DNA from 2 places in the Sporosarcina sp. USHLN248 genome. Region 2 is predicted to be linked to the other one. Evidence: predicted binding sites of a transcription regulator. Region 2 holds the regulator's gene; the other holds the start of a gene.

Region 1 (9,626 bases), on a different contig from region 2:
TTCGTTTTTCGCCACCTGTTCTATTTTAGGGACTTATTGGACAGCCTCTTTTTAGTAGAGTGCCTTGTTTTTCAGTGTCCTCAATTTTATAGAGGCCTTTTTTTCATTTGCTTTTTACTTTGCCTGTCCATGTACGGAAGCCGCCTTGCAACTGGAATAGCTGTGAATAATTGCGTTTCTTTAAGTATAGAGCTGCACGCGAACTTTTACCGCCATTTTGGTCATACAAGTATACAGGTTTATCAGGTCGGATCTCTTTGTAACGTTGGCGGAATTGCGAATAAGGAATATTTCTTGCGCCTAAAATATGGCCAGATTCAAATTCTTTCGGTTCTCGAACGTCAATGAGCTGCGCCTTACGATACCCTTCAATAAACTGTTCTTGCGTTAAATTTGTTACTGCTTTACGGACGCGCAGCATCGTAATGACGAAGTACAAAATCAATGCGATGAGTGCGACGCCTAAGATAATCAAATTCGGATTCACAACGACTTTCCCCTTTCCATCTTCTTATTCATTATAAAGAATGGAAGAACGTTCTTCAATGAGAATGATGTGTGTTTTCATGCAAAATACTGATTGCTCGTAACTGATAAGTAGGTTTCACATGTTAGGAAAAGAGCAGGGTTTCTTTTTGATACTGATAAGTAGGCAATCAGAATGAAAGAGAAAAAGTCAATACTTATTGCGCGTTTGGAATTATGGTACTATGAAAACTATGTTATTCTTTATCGGCTGTTATGGAAGGGGGAATCGTAATGACGAAAAGGATTTGGCACTTTATTAATTCGGGAAAACGTTCGCCTTCATACAATATGGCGCTTGATGAAGCGCTATTGGATTGGCATAGTAAAGGTGAAATAGGCCCTGTTCTAAGATTTTATGAATGGGAGCCAGCTACGCTATCGATCGGTTATTTCCAAAGTGTTGACAAAGAGATTGATATGTCATCCGTGAAAGAACATGGTTTAGGATTCGTGCGGCGACCAACGGGAGGAAGAGGAGTGTTGCACGAGGATGAACTGACTTATAGTGTCATAGTCTCCGAAGCATATCCTGATATGCCGGAAACGGTGACAGAAGCCTACCGAGTCATTTCAGGGGGACTGCTGAAAGGCTTTCAAAACTTAGGGCTACAAGCAGAATTTTCAGTGCCGGCTTCCAAAGAGCAAGCTGATCGATTAAAAAAACCTAAAAGTGCTGTTTGTTTTGATGCACCAAGCTGGTATGAACTTGTCGTTGAAGGGAAAAAAGTAGCTGGCAGTGCACAGACACGTCAAAAAGGTGTCATCTTGCAGCACGGCGCTATTTTATTAAGCTTGGATGAAGACAAATTGATATCTTTATTCAAGTTTGATTCTGCAGAAGCCCGAGAACGAATGAGAATGAACTTGCCCCAAAAAGCTGTAGCAATCGATCGACTTGTTGAGCGTGAAGTTTCGATAGAAGAGTGTATTTCGGCATTCTCGAAAGGTTTCGAACAGGCGTTGGAGATCGAGCTTTCTCCAATGGAATTGACAGCAGAGCAAGAGGCAATTGTTAAAGAAATTGAAGAAAGTAAATATGCAAATAAAGACTGGACATTTAAAAAATAAAGGTTAGCACTTTCGATCTATTTTTTCATGCGAAATCGGATAATCGCGGCATTCGTCAAAATCTGTAAAAACGGATACAGTTGAATGAAGTTTCAATATGTAGTAGATTAGGTAATGTACATAATACAACATGTTGTGTTTGGTAAGAATTTATCTTGAAATAAATAAGGAGGATGCGAGAATGGTTATTGTTTCAAACGAGCAAACACCATCATTGGACAAGCAGCAATTGAATGCGGATATAAAGGAGTTTCCGCAAGTGCATCCCATCACAGATAACATGAAGATTACACATAGCGGAGTGTCCCGTCTCGTGATGATTGATCGATATTCATTTAAGGACACTGAAAAGAAGACGCTAAAAGTAGGCGATTTTGTCGTCTTAACCGTAAAAGAAGATCCGAAATTTCCAGCGAGGGGATTAGGATACGTTAAAGCAATCGATAAAGCGAGTGGCAAAGCGGACATTTGGATTGAAGAAGCATACCGTTCTTCAATCGATGATCCGGAAGAGCAAGAAAAGGGTGTTGTCAGAAGATCATTAGACGTCATTGAGAAGCCGTTAGAAGTGTTTTATGAGCAAATCGCAAAGCGGAATGCTACTGGTTTAGCTGCCGCTGAAAAGACGGAAGAAAAACGGCAAGAATCGTTCGAGCGTTTTTATGAGCAATTGGCAAAATTGAATTTCATTCCGGCAGGTCGTGTCCTTTATGGCGCAGGTTCGGAAACTGAAGTGACGTTCTTCAATTGCTATGTGATGCCATTCGTTCCCGATTCTCGTGAAGGCATTTCCGATCACCGCAAACAAGTGATGGAAATTATGAGCCGCGGAGGCGGTGTCGGAACGAACGGTTCAACATTGAGACCGCGGAACACACTTGCGCGTGGTGTAAATGGAAAGTCATCGGGGTCAGTATCATGGCTTGACGATATTGCTAAGCTGACACACCTTGTGGAACAAGGGGGCAGCCGCCGCGGAGCACAAATGATCATGTTAGCTGATTGGCATCCTGATATTTGCGAATTTATCATCTCGAAAATGCAAAATCCGAGAATTCTTCGCTATCTTCTTGAAAATACGGATGAAGAGCTTATCCAAAAACTTGCCAACGAAAAACTTAAGTTTACGCCGCTTACTGCGCAAGAAGAAGCGATGTATCAAGGGATTTTGAATTACAGATCAATCCCTGGCATGGGCGGTTTCAACGAAGCAATTTTGCGAGATGCGGAAATGAAATTGCGAGATGGCGGAACGTATTCTGTCCATAATCCGGAATTCTTAACAGGTGCGAATATTTCCGTAACATTGACGGATGAATTCATGAAAGCTGTTGAAGAAGATGGTGATTATGAACTGCGTTTTCCAGCAGTTGAAAAGTATACACCTGAAGAAATGGCTTTTTATAACGAAGAGTGGCATAACGTTGGAGATGTTCGTGAATGGGAAAAGATGGGCTATGAAGTCCGTGTTTACCGAAAAATAAAAGCGCGCGCTTTATGGGATCTTATTAATATTTGCGCTACTTATTCAGCTGAACCAGGTATTTTCTTTATTGACAATGCAAACAATGAAACGAATGCGAAAGCATATGGCCAAAAGGTTGTTGCAACAAATCCTTGCGGCGAACAGCCATTAGCGCCTTATTCAGTATGTAACTTGGCGGCAGTGAATCTTGCGGAGTTCGCAAACAAAGAGATGAAAACGGTCAATTACGAAAAGCTGAAAGAAACGGTTCGCGTAGGGGTAAGAATGCAAGACAATGTTATCGATTCGACACCGTACTTCCTTGAGGAAAATAAAGTACAGGCACTTGGTGAAAGACGGATCGGTTTAGGCGTCATGGGCCTTGCGGATTTACTCATTTATTGTGAGAAGGAATATGGCTCCAAAGAAGGCAATGAGCTCGTTGATAAAGTGTTCGAAACGATAGCAACAACTGCCTATCGGGAATCAATCGAACTAGCAAAAGAAAAAGGTAGCTTCCCATTCTTGATTGGTAAAACGGATGAGGAAACCGCTGCTTTAAGACAAGCATTCATTAACACTGGCTATATGAAGCGGATGCCTGAAGATATCCGCACTGCCATTTTGGAACACGGTATTCGCAACTCTCACCTACTTACAGTGGCGCCGACTGGCTCGACTGGTACGATGGTTGGAGTCAGCACTGGACTTGAACCGTATTTTTCATTCACCTATTATCGAAGCGGACGTCTTGGTAAATTCATTGAAGTGAAAGCCGGTATTGTAGAGGAGTACTTGGAAAGTAATCCTCAAGCTGATCCAGATCAATTGCCGGATTGGTTCGTCTCTTCTATGAGTTTATCTCCAGAAGCCCATGCAGACGTACAATGTATTATTCAGCGATGGATTGACAGCTCCATTTCGAAAACCGTAAATGCTCCGCGTGGCTATTCAGTAAAACAGGTCGAAAGCGTCTATGAGCGTTTATATAAAGGTGGAGCGAAAGGCGGAACTGTCTATGTTGACGGCAGCCGTGACTCCCAAGTCCTTACACTGAAAGCTGAAGAGAATACGATGGAGCCTGAAACAGAGATGACGGAAGAGTTCATCGAACAACGGAAAGTCGTCTTAATTGATACAATTCAAGATCTCCGTTCAACAAACGTAACGATCGGATCTGAAGTCGGCAACACTTGCCCCGTTTGTAGGCAGGGTACTGTGAAAGAAATCGGTGGGTGCAATACTTGTACAAATTGTAATGCTCAACTGAAATGCGGATTATAAGAATAAAACATACAGCACCTTGAAGGTTGCTCAAACGGTATCCAAACTGAAGTAATTTCTAGTTTGGATACCGTTTTTTATTATGATAAATTAAGAATAAAAAGAAATTATGAAGGGGAAGAAATGGGATGATGGGAATTAGGAAAGGTGACATTTTTCAAGAACTCAATTCATATACAGAAAAAATAAAACAAGAAAAGTCTTCCTCTGGAGCTGCTCTACTCATTATGAAAGACGATAAAATTGTTCATGAATGGTATTCTGGCTATCATCATTTTGGGAATGAAGCGAGGAAAATTGATAGTTTATCACGATTTAATGTTTATTCTGTTCGTGTAACTTATATCAGTTTAGCGATCTCCATCGCCGCTCAAGAAGGATATTTAAGTTTAGATGATAAAATATGCGATTATTTGCTTGAATATGATCAAGATCTTCTTGGTGAGACGACAATAAGACATTTATTGTCCCGTTCTTCGGGGTTGAAATTTGCCAATAAAGAGGTGCGTCGACTATTTGAGTTAGGAACAAATATCGAGGGGAAGGGGAAAAATCCAGACATAATTGCAAAAATTTTATACAAAGCTACTGGCAAAAGTGTAAGTGAATTGCTTACCGAAAGAGTATTCAAGCCACTAAATTGGACGAGTACTAGTTGGGTCACAGAAGGAGACAATCGATTAGTATGTGATATTCATTCGCCCGATCATCACGCTACATTACGAATTGGTTCAAATAGAGGGGATGAAAGAAATTTATATGTAAATGCAAGGGAATTGGCATTTTGGGGTAATTTGCACCTAAATAAAGGAAAAGTTCGCGGAAAGCAAGTGCTTCCGGGAAAAGTTTTTGATCGTGTGACATCGATACAAAGCCCGGTTGCTTGGCCGAATGATCTACCGAAATTCGGTTCGTTCTGGTGGGTTAAAGACGGTGAGGTACGTTATCCATATAATGAGTTGGGGGCTCATATTCCGAAAGGATCTTATCAAATTTTAGGGGCGTCTGGATGTTCTTGTTTAGTCATACCGCAATACAATGCAGTCGCTGTTAGAATGTACAATCGTTTGTATACAAATGATCTTTCTACTTTTAATTATATTGATGATATCCATAAATTTGGCAGTTTAATTGTTTCAAGTTTAAATAAGCTTGCTGCAAGCGATTAAAATAATAAAAGATTTATTGATGCATTGCGTAAGCAAGTACGGCTTCGTATCGTCGAACGTTCTAAGGCAAGCGTTCGAAAAAGAAAACGCTCGGAAAAGTATTCACCCGAGCGTTTTCATCATGGCTTATTAATTCACTGATACAGTTGTTTGAGTGGCTGCGTTATCTGCAGCTTTCAAAATTTCAACGTTTTCAATACCTACCTCTTCAATTTCAAGCAGTTTATTGAAGGAGGCGATTGCCACTTCGACTTGCTTGTCTTCGGGCTCTTTTGTCGTCAATAACTGTAGCCATAATCCAGGATAGCCTAAATACTTTAATACCGGAATATTGCGTAAGCTATTTGTAAATTGAAGAACTTCAAAAGACACACCGATCACAACTGGGATGAGCAAGATACGATTCACAATTCGAAGCCAGAATGGGTCAGCAGGTACTAAGAAATAAATGAACATACCTACAATAACAGTAAACAGGAGGAAACTGCTTCCACAACGGTAATGTAATCTTGATTGCGCCTGAACGTTTTCGACAGTTAAGGGCAAGCCATTTTCATAAGCGTTGATCACTTTATGCTCTGCTCCATGATATTTAAAAACACGTTTAATGAGCGGTGTCATAGATATTAACGAAATGTAGGAGAGCAACAAGAGTAACTTGAAGAAGCTTTCCAACAGAATTTGGGCTGTTTTGCCAGGTGCCATAAATTCCAATGCTTGTGCTAAAAAGACGGGCACTAATGTAAAAGCGAACTTACCGAATAGGAATGATAGCACTCCAACTGCTGCAACGCCAATAATCATTGAAAGTTTTGAAGGTTCCTCAGAGACTTGCTCTTCTTCCTCGCCTGGCATGATATCATATCTTTCGCTGGCGAACGTCAAATGCTTTGAGCCAATTCCAGCGGATTCAATTAATGCTACAACCCCTCGTACGAAAGGTATTTTTTTTAACTTGGAAGTGACAGGTTTATGTTCTTTAGGTACATAATAATAATCAAGGGAATCATCTTTTCTTCTAATGGCCGTCACAGTATGATTACGGCTGCCGAACATGACGCCTTCAATTAACGCTTGCCCTCCATAAGCAGGTGGCTGCTGTTTTTTACTCATCCATCAATCAACACCTTCGCTAGTTTAATAAAAAATATTTTATTATAAGATCGCCTGTCAAAAAATTGCAGTCTTGCAAAACGATCTTGTCGTTTCTTTATCCATCTATTGTACAAAAAAAACAGGCATTCCTCCACCCATTAGGTTTAAAAAAACATGAATTTCCCGACACTTTCAGCAGGAGGGATATATATTGAATAAAACAATGTTTTTAACAGCTTTATTTGCAGCTATTTTCACAACAATCTCCTTAAAGTTCTTGCACTTTTTCAATTTTATACATTGGTCCCCTATTGGATGGTTGAAATTTTGGACTGGAAAAGGGTGGATGAATGAGTATGGAAAATGGGCATTATTATTTCTCGTACTCTTCGTTGTATGTTTTGTTTTTTATGCGATTTCAAAATGGACTACAGCAATACCGCCAATGGTGACTGCAATTGCAATTAGCCTTATTATTACAGCGGCGGTTGACTGGACAATTGGAATGCCACATACTTTGAAAGAAGGAATTAAAGCATTTTCAATCCCCTTTTTTTCAATTAATGCGATCGTCAGTCTTTTTATAATCGGAACAGCCGTTTATATGAAGAAACTTTCTGCAGATCAACAGAAATAGGTTGCGGCAACGGTACTATATGATAAAATGGGAAAGAAAATGGTGAGGGGAATGGTGTGGTGGTGAAATTGCTTGTTCTGAATGGACCAAATTTGAATCGGCTTGGAAAAAGGGAAGTAGGAATCTATGGAGTAGAAACATTGGCGGATGTTGAGCAGCATCTAATAGACATCGCATCTGAACGGCTTGTTGATCTCGCGTTTTTTCAATCAAATATCGAAGGTGAATTGATTGATAAAATTCATGAAGCAGCCGATGAGAAGTTCGATGGCATTATCTTCAACCCGGGGGCGTTTACACATTACAGCATTGCATTGCGAGACGCCGTCGCTGCAGTGGATGTGCCCGTTATCGAAGTCCATATTTCAAATATACATAGTCGTGAACCGTTCAGACAAACATCCGTTATCGCGCCGGTTTGCATTGGACAAATGTCCGGCTTCGGCACTGGTGGATATGAACTTGCACTCCAAGCTTTCCTTCTCAGAAGAAATGGGGTAAAGCTATGAAACTGACAAAATTACGTGAAGCGTTAAAAGAGTTAGGGCTTGATGCATTATTAGTGACAAATCCTTATAATCGCCGATATATTACAGGTTTCACAGGTAGCTCCGGCGTTGCAATCATTTCTGAAAATGATGCAGTTTTCATTACAGATTTTCGCTATACTGAGCAGGCAGCAGACCAAGTGAAAGGTTTCAAAATCGTTCAACATGAAAAGACGATCATCGAGGAAGTTGCCAAACAAGTGGAGGCCATGAAAATCAGCACACTTGGCTTTGAGAAAGATCATGTTTCCTACGGCTTGTATGAAATGTACAAGGAAAAAGTGTCAGCAGAATTGAAAGCGGTAGCTGGCATTATTGAAAAGATTCGTCTCATTAAGACACCGGAAGAAATTGAAGTGTTAAAGCACGCTGCGAAAATTGCAGATGATGCGTTTACACATATTTGCACGTTTATTAAACCGGGTGTGACAGAGCTCGAAGTTTCAAATGAACTGGAAATGTATATGCGTAAATTGGGAGCGACTTCATCTTCCTTTGACATTATCGTCGCTTCGGGAGAGCGGGGCGCTTTGCCGCATGGCGTTGCCTCCGATAAAGTAATCCAATCTGGCGAACTTGTGACACTCGACTATGGAGCGCTTTACAATGGTTATATTTCGGATATTACACGAACGGTTGCAGTAGGTGAGCCTTCTGAAAAGTTAAAAGAAATATACGAAGTGACCAGAGCTGCCCAACAATTGGCTTTAGAACAGATCAAACCGGGTATGACTGGTATAGAGGCAGATGCAATTGCTCGTGACTATATTAAGTCAAAGGGCTACGGTGAAGCGTTTGGGCATTCAACTGGTCATGGGATCGGTCTTGAAGTTCATGAAGGACCTGCTTTGTCATTCCGTTCAGAAACTGTATTGGAACCGAATATGGCCGTTACGGTTGAACCAGGCATTTACTTACCCGGCATTGGCGGTGTCCGTATCGAAGACGACATCCTAATTACGGAAGATGGCAACGCAAGACTCACCCATTCACCAAAAGAATTAATTATCCTATAAGGATTAAACGGAGGAAACAGCATGATTTCAGTAAACGATTTTAAAACAGGTCTTACGATTGAATTTGAAGGCGATATTTGGCGTGTCATTGATTTCCAACACGTTAAACCAGGGAAAGGAGCGGCGTTCGTCCGTTCCAAACTGCGTAATCTTCGCACGGGAAATGTAAATGAAAAAACGTTCCGTGCGGGCGAGAAAGTCGAAAAAGCGCAAATCGACAACCGCCGCATGCAATACTTGTATGCTAATGGCGATGATCATGTATTCATGGACAATGAAACATACGAGCAAATCGAATTACCTTCAACTCAAATTGAAGAGGAATTAAAATATTTGAAAGAAAATATGGAAGTACACATCATTTCTTTCAAGTCCGAAGTATTAGGTGTAGAGCTTCCTGCGACAGTCGTCTTGGAAGTTGCTGAAACAGAGCCAGGTATTAAAGGAGATACTGCGAGTGGCGGTTCAAAACCAGCTAAAATGGAAACTGGGCTTGTCGTTCAAGTGCCATTCTTTGTTAATGTAGGCGATAAACTGATCATTAATACTGAAGAAGGCGAATACGTATCAAGAGCTTAATATGAACATGCTTATGAGCACATTTTGTAGCCCGAATAGGGATTGCAAAGTGTGCTTTTTTTCTATTGGTTGAAACCAGTAGCTTTTGTTCATTCTTTAGCATTACTACAATACTGCTTTCACAATAACCGGGCTTAGTAAACCAATATCTCATGTAGATTCTACATTACGAAATAAACAATTATAAATAAGCCCTGTGTTTGTATATTATTTCGGATAGATACATAGATTGTGACA
Region 2 (9,626 bases):
AATGGACAAGCAGGCACAATGCAAGATCGTTTGAAAATGTACGGTAAGAAAGTGTGCACCGTTTGCGGAAAAGAGACGAAAAGCTTGAAAATCGCAGGCAGAACATCCGTCTATTGCCCTTCTTGCCAGAGATGAGGAGCGTATGTCAATGATTATAGGATTGACGGGCAGTATCGCAACAGGAAAAAGCACGGTTGCGAACATGTTAAGGGCAAAAGGCTTTCCGATTGTCGATGCTGATGTCATTTCGCGTGAAATAGTAGAGCCGGGTAGCCCTGTGTTAAAGGAAATATCGGAAGCTTTTGGAGAGGGCGCGTTACGGGAAGATGGCACAATGAATCGTGAATGGATCGGCGCAAGGATTTTTGGGGATGAAACAGAGCGTCAAAAGCTCAATCGGATTATGCACCCTGCAGTAAGAAAAGAGATGCTCCGCCAAAAGGATGAATGGCTTGGCAAGGGAGCGCAGATAGTCATCATGGATATCCCGCTATTATTTGAAAGCAAGCTTCAGCATTTTGTCGACAAAATCCTTGTCGTCTCGGCAAGTCCAAAAGTGCAGAAGGAAAGGCTGATGGCGAGGAATCATCTCACTGAAGAAGAGGCTGATGATCGCATTCATTCGCAACTGCCTATTGCTGAAAAGGAAAGCGGGGCTGATGCGGTTATTTATAATGACGGCACATTAAAAGAAACGGAAAAGCAATTGGATCAAATTTTAATAGAATGGCAAGCGCAATTCTGAAAAATAGAACATTGTTAATCTGTTCACAAACACTATGCGTCCAATTAAAATATGTTATACTAATTATCGGATTAACGATAAAAAGTATAACATCATCAGGAGGATTTATTCATGACAACTTCAATTGCCATAAACGGGTTTGGCCGAATCGGACGCATGGTCTTCCGACAAATGATTATGGAGGACAGCTTGAATGTTGTAGCGGTGAATGCGTCTTATCCATCTGAAACGCTTGCTCATTTGATTAAGTATGACACAATTCATGGAGCTTTTGACGGTGAAGTCGTTGCGGAGGAAGATGCGCTTGTCATTAATGGCAAACGGGTGAAATTGATAGCTGAACGCGATCCATCCAAGCTTCCTTGGAAAGAATTAGGCGTTGATATCGTTGTTGAAGCGACAGGCGTCTTCAATGCACGCGATAAAGCAGCGTTGCATTTGGATGCTGGCGCGAAAAAAGTCATTTTAACTGCTCCGGGCAAAAACGAGGATGTAACAATCGTTTTGGGCGTTAATGATGATAAATTAGACATCGATCAGCATGATGTCATCTCGAATGCGAGCTGCACGACGAACTGCCTTGCGCCAGTTGCGAAAGTATTGAATGATACATTCGGCATCGAAAATGGTTTAATGACAACTGTGCATGCTTATACAAATGACCAAAAGAACTTGGATAATCCTCATAAGGATCTTCGCCGTGCTCGTGCATGTGCGCAATCGATCATACCGACATCTACAGGTGCTGCGAAAGCTCTTTCTCTCGTATTGCCTGAACTGGAAGGTAAAATTCATGGCATGGCGCTTCGTGTTCCAACACCGAACGTTTCTTTAGTCGATCTCGTTGTCGACTTGAAAAAGGACGTAACTGTGGAAGCGGTGAACGACGCTTTCAAACAAGCGGCAGCAAATGAATTATCCGGCATCCTTCGCTTTACGACAGAGCCGTTAGTATCGATCGACTTCAACACGACGACAGAATCCGCAACGATTGATGGTCTTTCAACAATCGTTATGGGCGACCGAAAAGTGAAAGTGCTTGCTTGGTATGACAATGAGTGGGGCTATTCCGCACGTGTTGTGGGCTTGACTAAAAAAGTGGCTGAAGCGTTAACTGCTAAGGTCAATGCGTAAGTGATTAAAAACCGTAATAGAACCGGCGAAAAGCCATATACTTCTCACAATTGAGAGGTGTATGGCTTTTTTATCGTCTATGTAATTGCTCGAAAAGAAAATCGTTATTCGCAATCTCTGCCAAAATTCCATTGGAACTCTCCAGTTTCGACAGAATTCTGTTATAATCAATATACTATACGAAAATGCGGGGGAACAAAAAATGATATGTCCAGCTTGTCATTATAATGGCACCCGGGTCATCGATTCCAGGCCCGCGGAAGAAAATCGATCAATTAGAAGACGCCGGGAATGTGAAAAATGTGCTTTTCGTTTCACTACATTTGAAAAAGTCGAGGAAATGCCACTCGTTGTTGTGAAAAAGGACGGTACACGTGAAGAGTTCAACGGTGAAAAACTTTTAAGAGGTCTCATCCGCGCGTGCGAAAAACGACCAGTCGATTTGGAGGCGCTCCATAAAATCGTCTATCTGATCGAAAAAGAATTGCGAAGCGCGGGCATTGTGGAGATCAAATCAGAAGATGTTGGTGAAATGGTCATGGAAAAATTAGCAGATGTAGATGAAGTGGCGTACGTCCGATTTGCATCGGTATATCGCCAATACAAAGATATTAACGTTTTCATCGAAGAATTGAAGAACTTGCAAAACAAGAAATCATAAATTGTAGGAAAAAGGAGGCGGCCGGATCGCATGCTATATGAGGAGCTGCAACCGATTGACATCTTCAGAATCAAGTTGGCACAACCGTTTTCGGACTATGACCGGCAACTCCTGACATTATTTTATCAACCTTTGATCGGTCCAGATGCGATGAGCCTATTCATGTCCCTTTGGTCAGATGCAGAAGGAGACCAAGATGCAGAGCATAATCATTATTATTTGATGAATTTGCTTACAATGCCATTGGGTCGTATTTTTGAAGCTAGGATATCTTTAGAGGCAATAGGGCTACTGCGGACATATTGCAAAAGGGAAGTGAATGACCGAACTTTCCTTTACGAGCTTCTGCCGCCTTTGGATGCAAAAACATTTTTGGATGATCCACTATTGTCCACATTCCTTTTCAGTAAAATTGGAGAGCAAGCATACCGGAATTTACGTGCCCGTTTTTTGGATGACAACAGAATAGATGAAGGTTATGAGGAAGTATCGAGAACCTTCTTGGATGTATATAAGCCGATAAGATATGGAGTTTCAGAAGATTTGGAGGATACCGGGGCGATTAAAGGAAGAATCGAATCCAACGGTATTCCTTTTGCTCATTCTGATTTTGATTATCAACTGATGTGTTCGGGATTATCGGAGCAAATGGTGCCTAAAGCGTCGCTCGCCATGCTATCGAAAGAATTGGTCGAGAAATTGGCATTTCTTTATTCATTGACGCCAATCGATATGCAGAAGGTTATTATGATGGCTTTGGATGAAAACAACTTGCTTCCAGAAGATAGAGTTCGAAAGGCAGCAGTCGATTATTATAAGATGAATATATCCAAATCAGCGCCAAAACTTGAAAAAGTGTTTTCGAAAGAACGCATGATACCTCTAGAAGAGCCGAAAACGCGTGAGGATAAATTCATTCATTACTTAGAAAATACTCCACCGCGTGAAATGCTAAGGGATTACACGGGCAATGAACCGCTTCCAGTGGATGTTGAACTTGCGGAACGACTCGTCACAGTCCATGGCTTTCCAGTTGGAGTCGTAAATGTGCTGTTGCATTATGTCATCATTCGCAATGACGGTAAAATTACGAAAAACTATGCGGAAAGAATTGCATCGCATTGGAAAAACAAAAAGATTATGACTGCAAAACAAGCGATGGAAATTTCAAGAAAAGAGCATGACCAATATTTAAAATGGCAAAACGAAGGAAGCAAAAAAACAACTTCTCGGAAGCCTTCAAGAGAGGAAAAGGTTCCGGAATGGTTTTACAATGAAGAAAAAGATCAACAACCTGCTTCTGATTCAGATCCGTCCATTGACGAAAAACGCAAGCAGCTGCTTGAAAAATTAGAAGCGATGAAAAGCGGGGTGAAATCATAATGGAACCGATCGGCAACACTTTGAAACGTGTAATAAATGCATCTTCTTTAACCGCAAGATATGAAGAACTTCGCAATGAAGTAATGGAATCTCCGGGAGTGCAGGAATTCATTTTAGACCATTCCCAAGAGATTGACAAAACAGTTGTCGATAAAAGTCTTGGTAAATTATATGAATATGCAACCGCTTCGCATCATTGCGACCAATGTCCGAATATTGAAGGGTGCATCAATGTCATGAAAGGTTTTGAACCGAAATTAGTGCTTTCCCGCGGTTATATTGATCTTGATTATGTAAAATGTCCGAACAAATTGATCGACGAAGAAAAGCGTAACGTCACAAACATGATCGATAGCATGTATATGCCGAAAGACGTAATGGAAGCGCGGCTTCATGATATTGACCTCGAACATGATCCGAGCCGCGTATTAGTCGTGGAAGCTTGTGCTCAGTTTTTGAGCGCAATTGGCGAAGATGGCAGTTTACCTGAACGAGGCTTATATATACACGGTCCTTTTGGAACAGGGAAATCTTATATTATTGGTGCGTTGGCTAACGAATTGGCACATCGTCAAATACGGACAGTAGTTGTTTACATTCCTGAGTTTTTAAGGGAGATGAAGCAATCGATCCAAGACCAGACGCTGAATGAGAAAATTGATTTTGTAAAGAAAGCAAAAGTGCTTATGTTGGACGATTTTGGTGCGGAAACGATGTCTGCATGGGCAAGGGATGAAGTTTTAGGAACGATATTGCAATATCGCATGTCTGAAAAACTGCCGACGTTTTTCACGTCAAACTTCAATTATGATGAATTGCAGCACCATTTATCCTATACGCAGCGTGGAGAAAAGGAAGTCGTCAAAGCGGGGCGCATTATGGAGCGAATCAAGACAATAAGCCGTCCAATCCAATTGAAAGGCAAAAACCGGCGGACCCAATAATATTGTAAAAGGTACCACTTGCAATTTCGCTTCTTCCTATTTATAATAATGGTTATTAATTATCTAAAAATAAAATGCATTGAAAAGGACAACAATCGGTTGATCAACCGTACAGAGAGTGGGGACAATGGCTGGAAGCCCTGCAGGAAGGATCATCGATTTACCACCTTGGAGCAGCATCAGTGAACATTGAAGTAGCTGATGACGGACCCGGCCCGTTAGCCGTATCGAGCTTCGTCTTTCCGGTAGCCCCGGATAGAAGGAAGAAGGGTGGAACCGCGAGCTATAGCTTCGTCCCTTTATTGGGATGGGGCTTTTTTGTTTGCAAAAAAATGATAAGGAGTGTTTGTTATGTCAGAAAATATCGAACTGAAATTTCCAGATGGAGCGGTAAAAGAGTTTCCGAAAGGCGCTACAACTGAGGAAGTGGCAGGTTCCATTAGTCCTGGACTGCGCAAAAGTGCATTAGCCGGAAAAATTGGTGAGCGGCTGATTGATTTAAAAACGCCGATTGAAGAAAATGGAGACATTGCGATTATTACACCACAATCTCCGGAAGCGCTTGAAATTTTGCGCCATAGTACCGCTCATCTGCTTGCACAAGCAGTAAAGCGTAAATTCCCGGATGCGAAATTAGGCATCGGTCCAGTTATTGAAAACGGTTTTTATTATGATATTGATTCACCGACTCCAATAACTGCTGAAGACCTTCCTGAGCTTGAAAAAGAAATGAAACGGATCATCGGCGAAAACTTGCCGATTGTTCGCCATGACGTTTCTCGAGAAGAAGCAGAAAAACGTTTTAAAGAAATTGACGATCCATATAAGCTTGAATTGTTGGAAGCGATCCCTGAAGGGGAGCAAGTTTCCATTTACGAGCAAGGTGAATTTTTCGACCTATGCCGCGGTATCCATGTTCCATCGACAGGTAAATTGAAAGAGTTTAAACTGCTAAGCATTGCAGGAGCTTATTGGCGAGGAAATTCTGATAATAAAATGCTGCAACGGATTTACGGCACAGCTTTCTTCAAAAAAGAAGAACTTCAAGAACATCTTCGTATGCTTGAAGAGGCGAAGGAACGTGACCACCGTAAAATCGGTAAAGAGCTGAATTTGTTTACAAACTCACAAAAGGTTGGACAAGGTTTGCCTCTATGGCTACCAAAAGGCGCTACTATCCGCCGCATCGTTGAACGCTATATTGTCGACAAAGAAGAAAAGTTAGGTTATCAGCATGTTTACACACCAGTATTAGGTAGCAAATCATTATATGAAACATCCGGTCACTGGGGGCATTATCAGGATGGCATGTTCCCTGTTATGAGCATGGACAACGAGGATTTGGTTCTTCGTCCGATGAACTGCCCTCACCATATGATGATTTACAAAAACGGCATCCACTCATACCGTAATTTGCCGGTCCGTATTGCAGAGTTAGGGATGATGCACCGCTATGAAATGTCCGGTGCACTTTCGGGATTGCAGCGTGTACGCGGAATGACTTTGAATGACGCGCATATTTTCGTGCGGCCCGATCAAATTAAAGACGAGTTCCGTAGAGTAGTGGAGCTCATCATTGAAGTATATAAAGACTTTAACATTACGGATTATTCATTCCGCTTATCGTATCGTGACCCTGAGGATACAGAAAAATATTACGATGACGATGAAATGTGGGAGCACGCACAACGTCTGTTAAAAGAAACTATGGACGAAATGGGCCTTGAATATGTGGAAGCAATCGGTGAAGCGGCATTCTATGGTCCAAAATTAGACGTACAAGTGAAAACAGCAATCGGTATGGAAGAAACATTATCGACAGCGCAGCTTGACTTCTTGCAACCTGAACGTTTTGAGCTGACTTACATCGGAGAAGATGGAAAACAGCATCGTCCGGTTGTAATCCACCGTGGTGTCGTATCAACAATGGAACGCTTCATCGCATTCCTAATCGAGGAATACAAAGGTGCATTCCCGACATGGCTTGCGCCTATCCAAGTCGAAATGATTCCGGTATCTCCTGATGCGCACCTAAACTACGCAAATGAACTGAAAGATAAGCTTGTCGCTGCAGGAATCCGCGTTGATCTTGACAGCAGAGACGAAAAGTTAGGCTACAAAATCCGTGAAGCGCAAGTCCAAAAAATTCCTTACATGTTAGTATTGGGCGATAAAGAAGTCGAATCTGGGGAAGTAAATGTCCGTAAATACGGCGAACAAAAATCCGAAAGTATGCCATTCGACGAGTTTTTAAAAGAGCTGCAGGAGACAATTGCCAATAAAAACTGATCTCATATAAATGGTTTTATCTTACTTGTACAGGATGGTTCATTGAAGATGACCCAACTGCTTTGCAGATCGGCTGCTGTATTGAAAGTGATACAGTAGTCTTTCTGCAAGAAATTACTCACACTCATTGTCACTGAAGGATCGTCAAGCAAACAAAAATGATTTTGTAATTGTTTTGTTCCAATGCTCCGTCATTCAGACAGTTTGGTATGTACTGTCTGTTACTTGCAGTGCTGGCGACATCTCGGGGATATTATAGTCCAGTCCAATGATACAATGGACGGATCGCATGGTCTTCGGAAATCATGCGTTATAGAGGAAAGCCACTATTTTAGAAGTGGAATCCTAAGTTGATTAATCAAACAGGGGCTCTAAAAGTGATCATCAATGGCTGCAGTCTTATGCAATGTGAAGGGTATTTAAATGCTTTCATAGAATGTAGAAGCAATTTATCTTTATTATTGACTCTGCAAAACACACATGCTATACTTATTTAGGTTAATGAATACAGTTTGTGGTATAAGAAGGAGCTACCCGCTTCTCACCTGATTGACGCTTACAAGTTGTTGACAGGTCAGCACATTAGTGAACGTGCCGTGCATTTATGCACGTAACACATACGCGGGTAGACAACTTATTGCTTGTCTACTTTTTTTATTGTCCAAATCAATGGCAACAGCCTTAAAGCTGTAGCCATATGCTATCAAAATTGAATGGACTGTGGGACCCCCCTCCCCGTCAATTGGTGGGGTGGTATACCCAAACCGTGTATTCGCGAGACATTATCCGGAGGTGGATTACTATTAGCAAAGACATGTACGTAAACGAGGGCATCCGTGCCCGCGAGCTTCGACTGATCGACCATAACGGCGACCAGCTCGGCATCAAATCCCGCAATGAGGCACTTGATATTGCAGCACGCGCGAATTTGGACCTCGTCCTTGTCGCTCCGCAAGCAAAACCCCCAGTAGCTCGTGTCATGGACTATGGGAAGTTCAAGTTTGAGCAGCAAAAGAAAGAACGTGAAGTGAGACGGAACCAAAAGGTCATCAACGTCAAAGAAGTGCGGTTAAGCCCAACCATTGACGAGCATGACTTCCAAACAAAACTTCGCAACGCTATTAAATTCTTGCAAGCCGGCGACAAGGTGAAAGCATCCATCCGTTTCCGCGGACGTGCTATTACACATAAAGAAATCGGTCAACGTGTTTTAGACCGCTTTGCCGAGGAATGCAAGGAAGTATCTACGGTTGAAGTGAAACCGAAAATGGAAGGCCGGAGCATGTTCCTAATACTTGCACCGACTGCCGAAAAAAAGTAACACGAACGATTTAGGAGGAACAGATCATGCCAAAAATGAAAACTCACCGCGGATCCGCAAAACGTTTCAAAAAAACAGCAACTGGTAAAGTGAAACGCGGCCGCGCTTATACAAGTCACCTTTTTGCAAACAAGTCCACTAAAGCGAAACGCCACTTGCGTAAAGCTTCACTTGTTTCTTCTGGAGACTACAAACGTATCCGTGAAATGATCACTTACATGAAATAATTCATCGAATTACCGTTCAATAAATCTGGCGGTCCAGCATGAGATAGCGTCTGTGCCGTGATTTTTGAGCTTCACATTACAACATTCTTATAGGAATAGCAGGAGGTAATTACTATGCCACGCGTAAAAGGTGGAACAGTGACGCGAAAGCGCCGTAACCGAGTATTAAAATTAGCTAAAGGCTATTTTGGATCTAAACATAGACTTTATAAAGTAGCAAACCAACAGGTCATGAAATCATTCAACTATGCATACCGTGACCGTCGCCAGAAAAAACGTGATTTCCGCAAGCTTTGGATCACTCGTATTAACGCTGCTGCTCGCATGAATGGCATCTCTTACAGCACAATGATGCACGGCTTGAAAGTAGCTGGCATCGAAGTGAACCGTAAAATGCTTGCTGACCTTGCAGTAACAGATGCTCAAGCATTCGCTCAACTTGCAGAAACAGCAAAAAAATCAGTTGCAAAATGATTGATTTAAGAAAATCCCGCTTCTGGAGCATTTCCGGAAACGGGATTTTTTACTGTTCATTTTCATGCATTTAGAGATACTGAATCTATTTTTTATGAAAAAGATACATAGTAATCCGTTCTTCTTTCTTAATGAAATCAATAAAGTATAAAATAGGGGCAGGAGATGAAAAACGAATGAAACTTATAGTGCTTTCATGGATACTTTTCGCATCTATTTGGACTTTTTTCACGATGGGCTATGACAAACGCCAAGCAAGACGGAAACAGAGAAGGGTACCTGAAAATACGCTTTGGATCCTATCGATTTTTGGGGGAGGTATCGGGGCTTATATCGGCATGATTGTTTTTCGTCATAAAACAAGGCATACTGCGTTTCGGATCGGGTTTCTTCTATTGGCGATCATCTATACAATGGCCATCTTTTATTGTTTAGGGTTTACTATGGG

Evidence for each region. The regulator NrdR, encoded in region 2, represses ribonucleotide reductase genes. The targets are predictions, from matches to a motif close to AACACNATATATNGTGTT.
Region 1: a site for NrdR is predicted at 1,719-1,736, ahead of WFH04_RS06135 (vitamin B12-dependent ribonucleotide reductase). Genes of this name have one in related genera too.

Annotation. Positions count from the first base shown of each region.
Region 1 is NZ_JBBCZC010000011.1:59-9,684, forward strand. Features, by position in the region: gene WFH04_RS06125 (rhodanese-like domain-containing protein) at 104-469, opposite strand; gene WFH04_RS06130 (lipoate--protein ligase family protein) at 760-1,596, shown strand; gene WFH04_RS06135 (vitamin B12-dependent ribonucleotide reductase) at 1,778-4,345, shown strand; gene WFH04_RS06140 (serine hydrolase domain-containing protein) at 4,474-5,514, shown strand; gene WFH04_RS06145 (DUF1385 domain-containing protein) at 5,644-6,627, opposite strand; gene WFH04_RS06150 (hypothetical protein) at 6,821-7,246, shown strand; gene aroQ (type II 3-dehydroquinate dehydratase) at 7,309-7,755, shown strand; gene WFH04_RS06160 (M24 family metallopeptidase) at 7,752-8,810, shown strand; gene efp (elongation factor P) at 8,832-9,389, shown strand.
Region 2 is NZ_JBBCZC010000014.1:19,211-28,836, reverse strand. Features, by position in the region: gene mutM (bifunctional DNA-formamidopyrimidine glycosylase/DNA-(apurinic or apyrimidinic site) lyase) at 1-135, shown strand, start outside; gene coaE (dephospho-CoA kinase) at 149-745, shown strand; gene WFH04_RS07545 (glyceraldehyde-3-phosphate dehydrogenase) at 857-1,879, shown strand; gene nrdR (transcriptional regulator NrdR) at 2,082-2,540, shown strand; gene WFH04_RS07535 (replication initiation and membrane attachment family protein) at 2,571-3,923, shown strand; gene dnaI (primosomal protein DnaI) at 3,923-4,867, shown strand; T-box leader at 4,938-5,169, shown strand; gene thrS (threonine--tRNA ligase) at 5,219-7,156, shown strand; gene infC (translation initiation factor IF-3) at 7,971-8,477, shown strand; gene rpmI (50S ribosomal protein L35) at 8,504-8,704, shown strand; gene rplT (50S ribosomal protein L20) at 8,819-9,178, shown strand; gene WFH04_RS07505 (DUF1294 domain-containing protein) at 9,355-9,626, shown strand, end outside.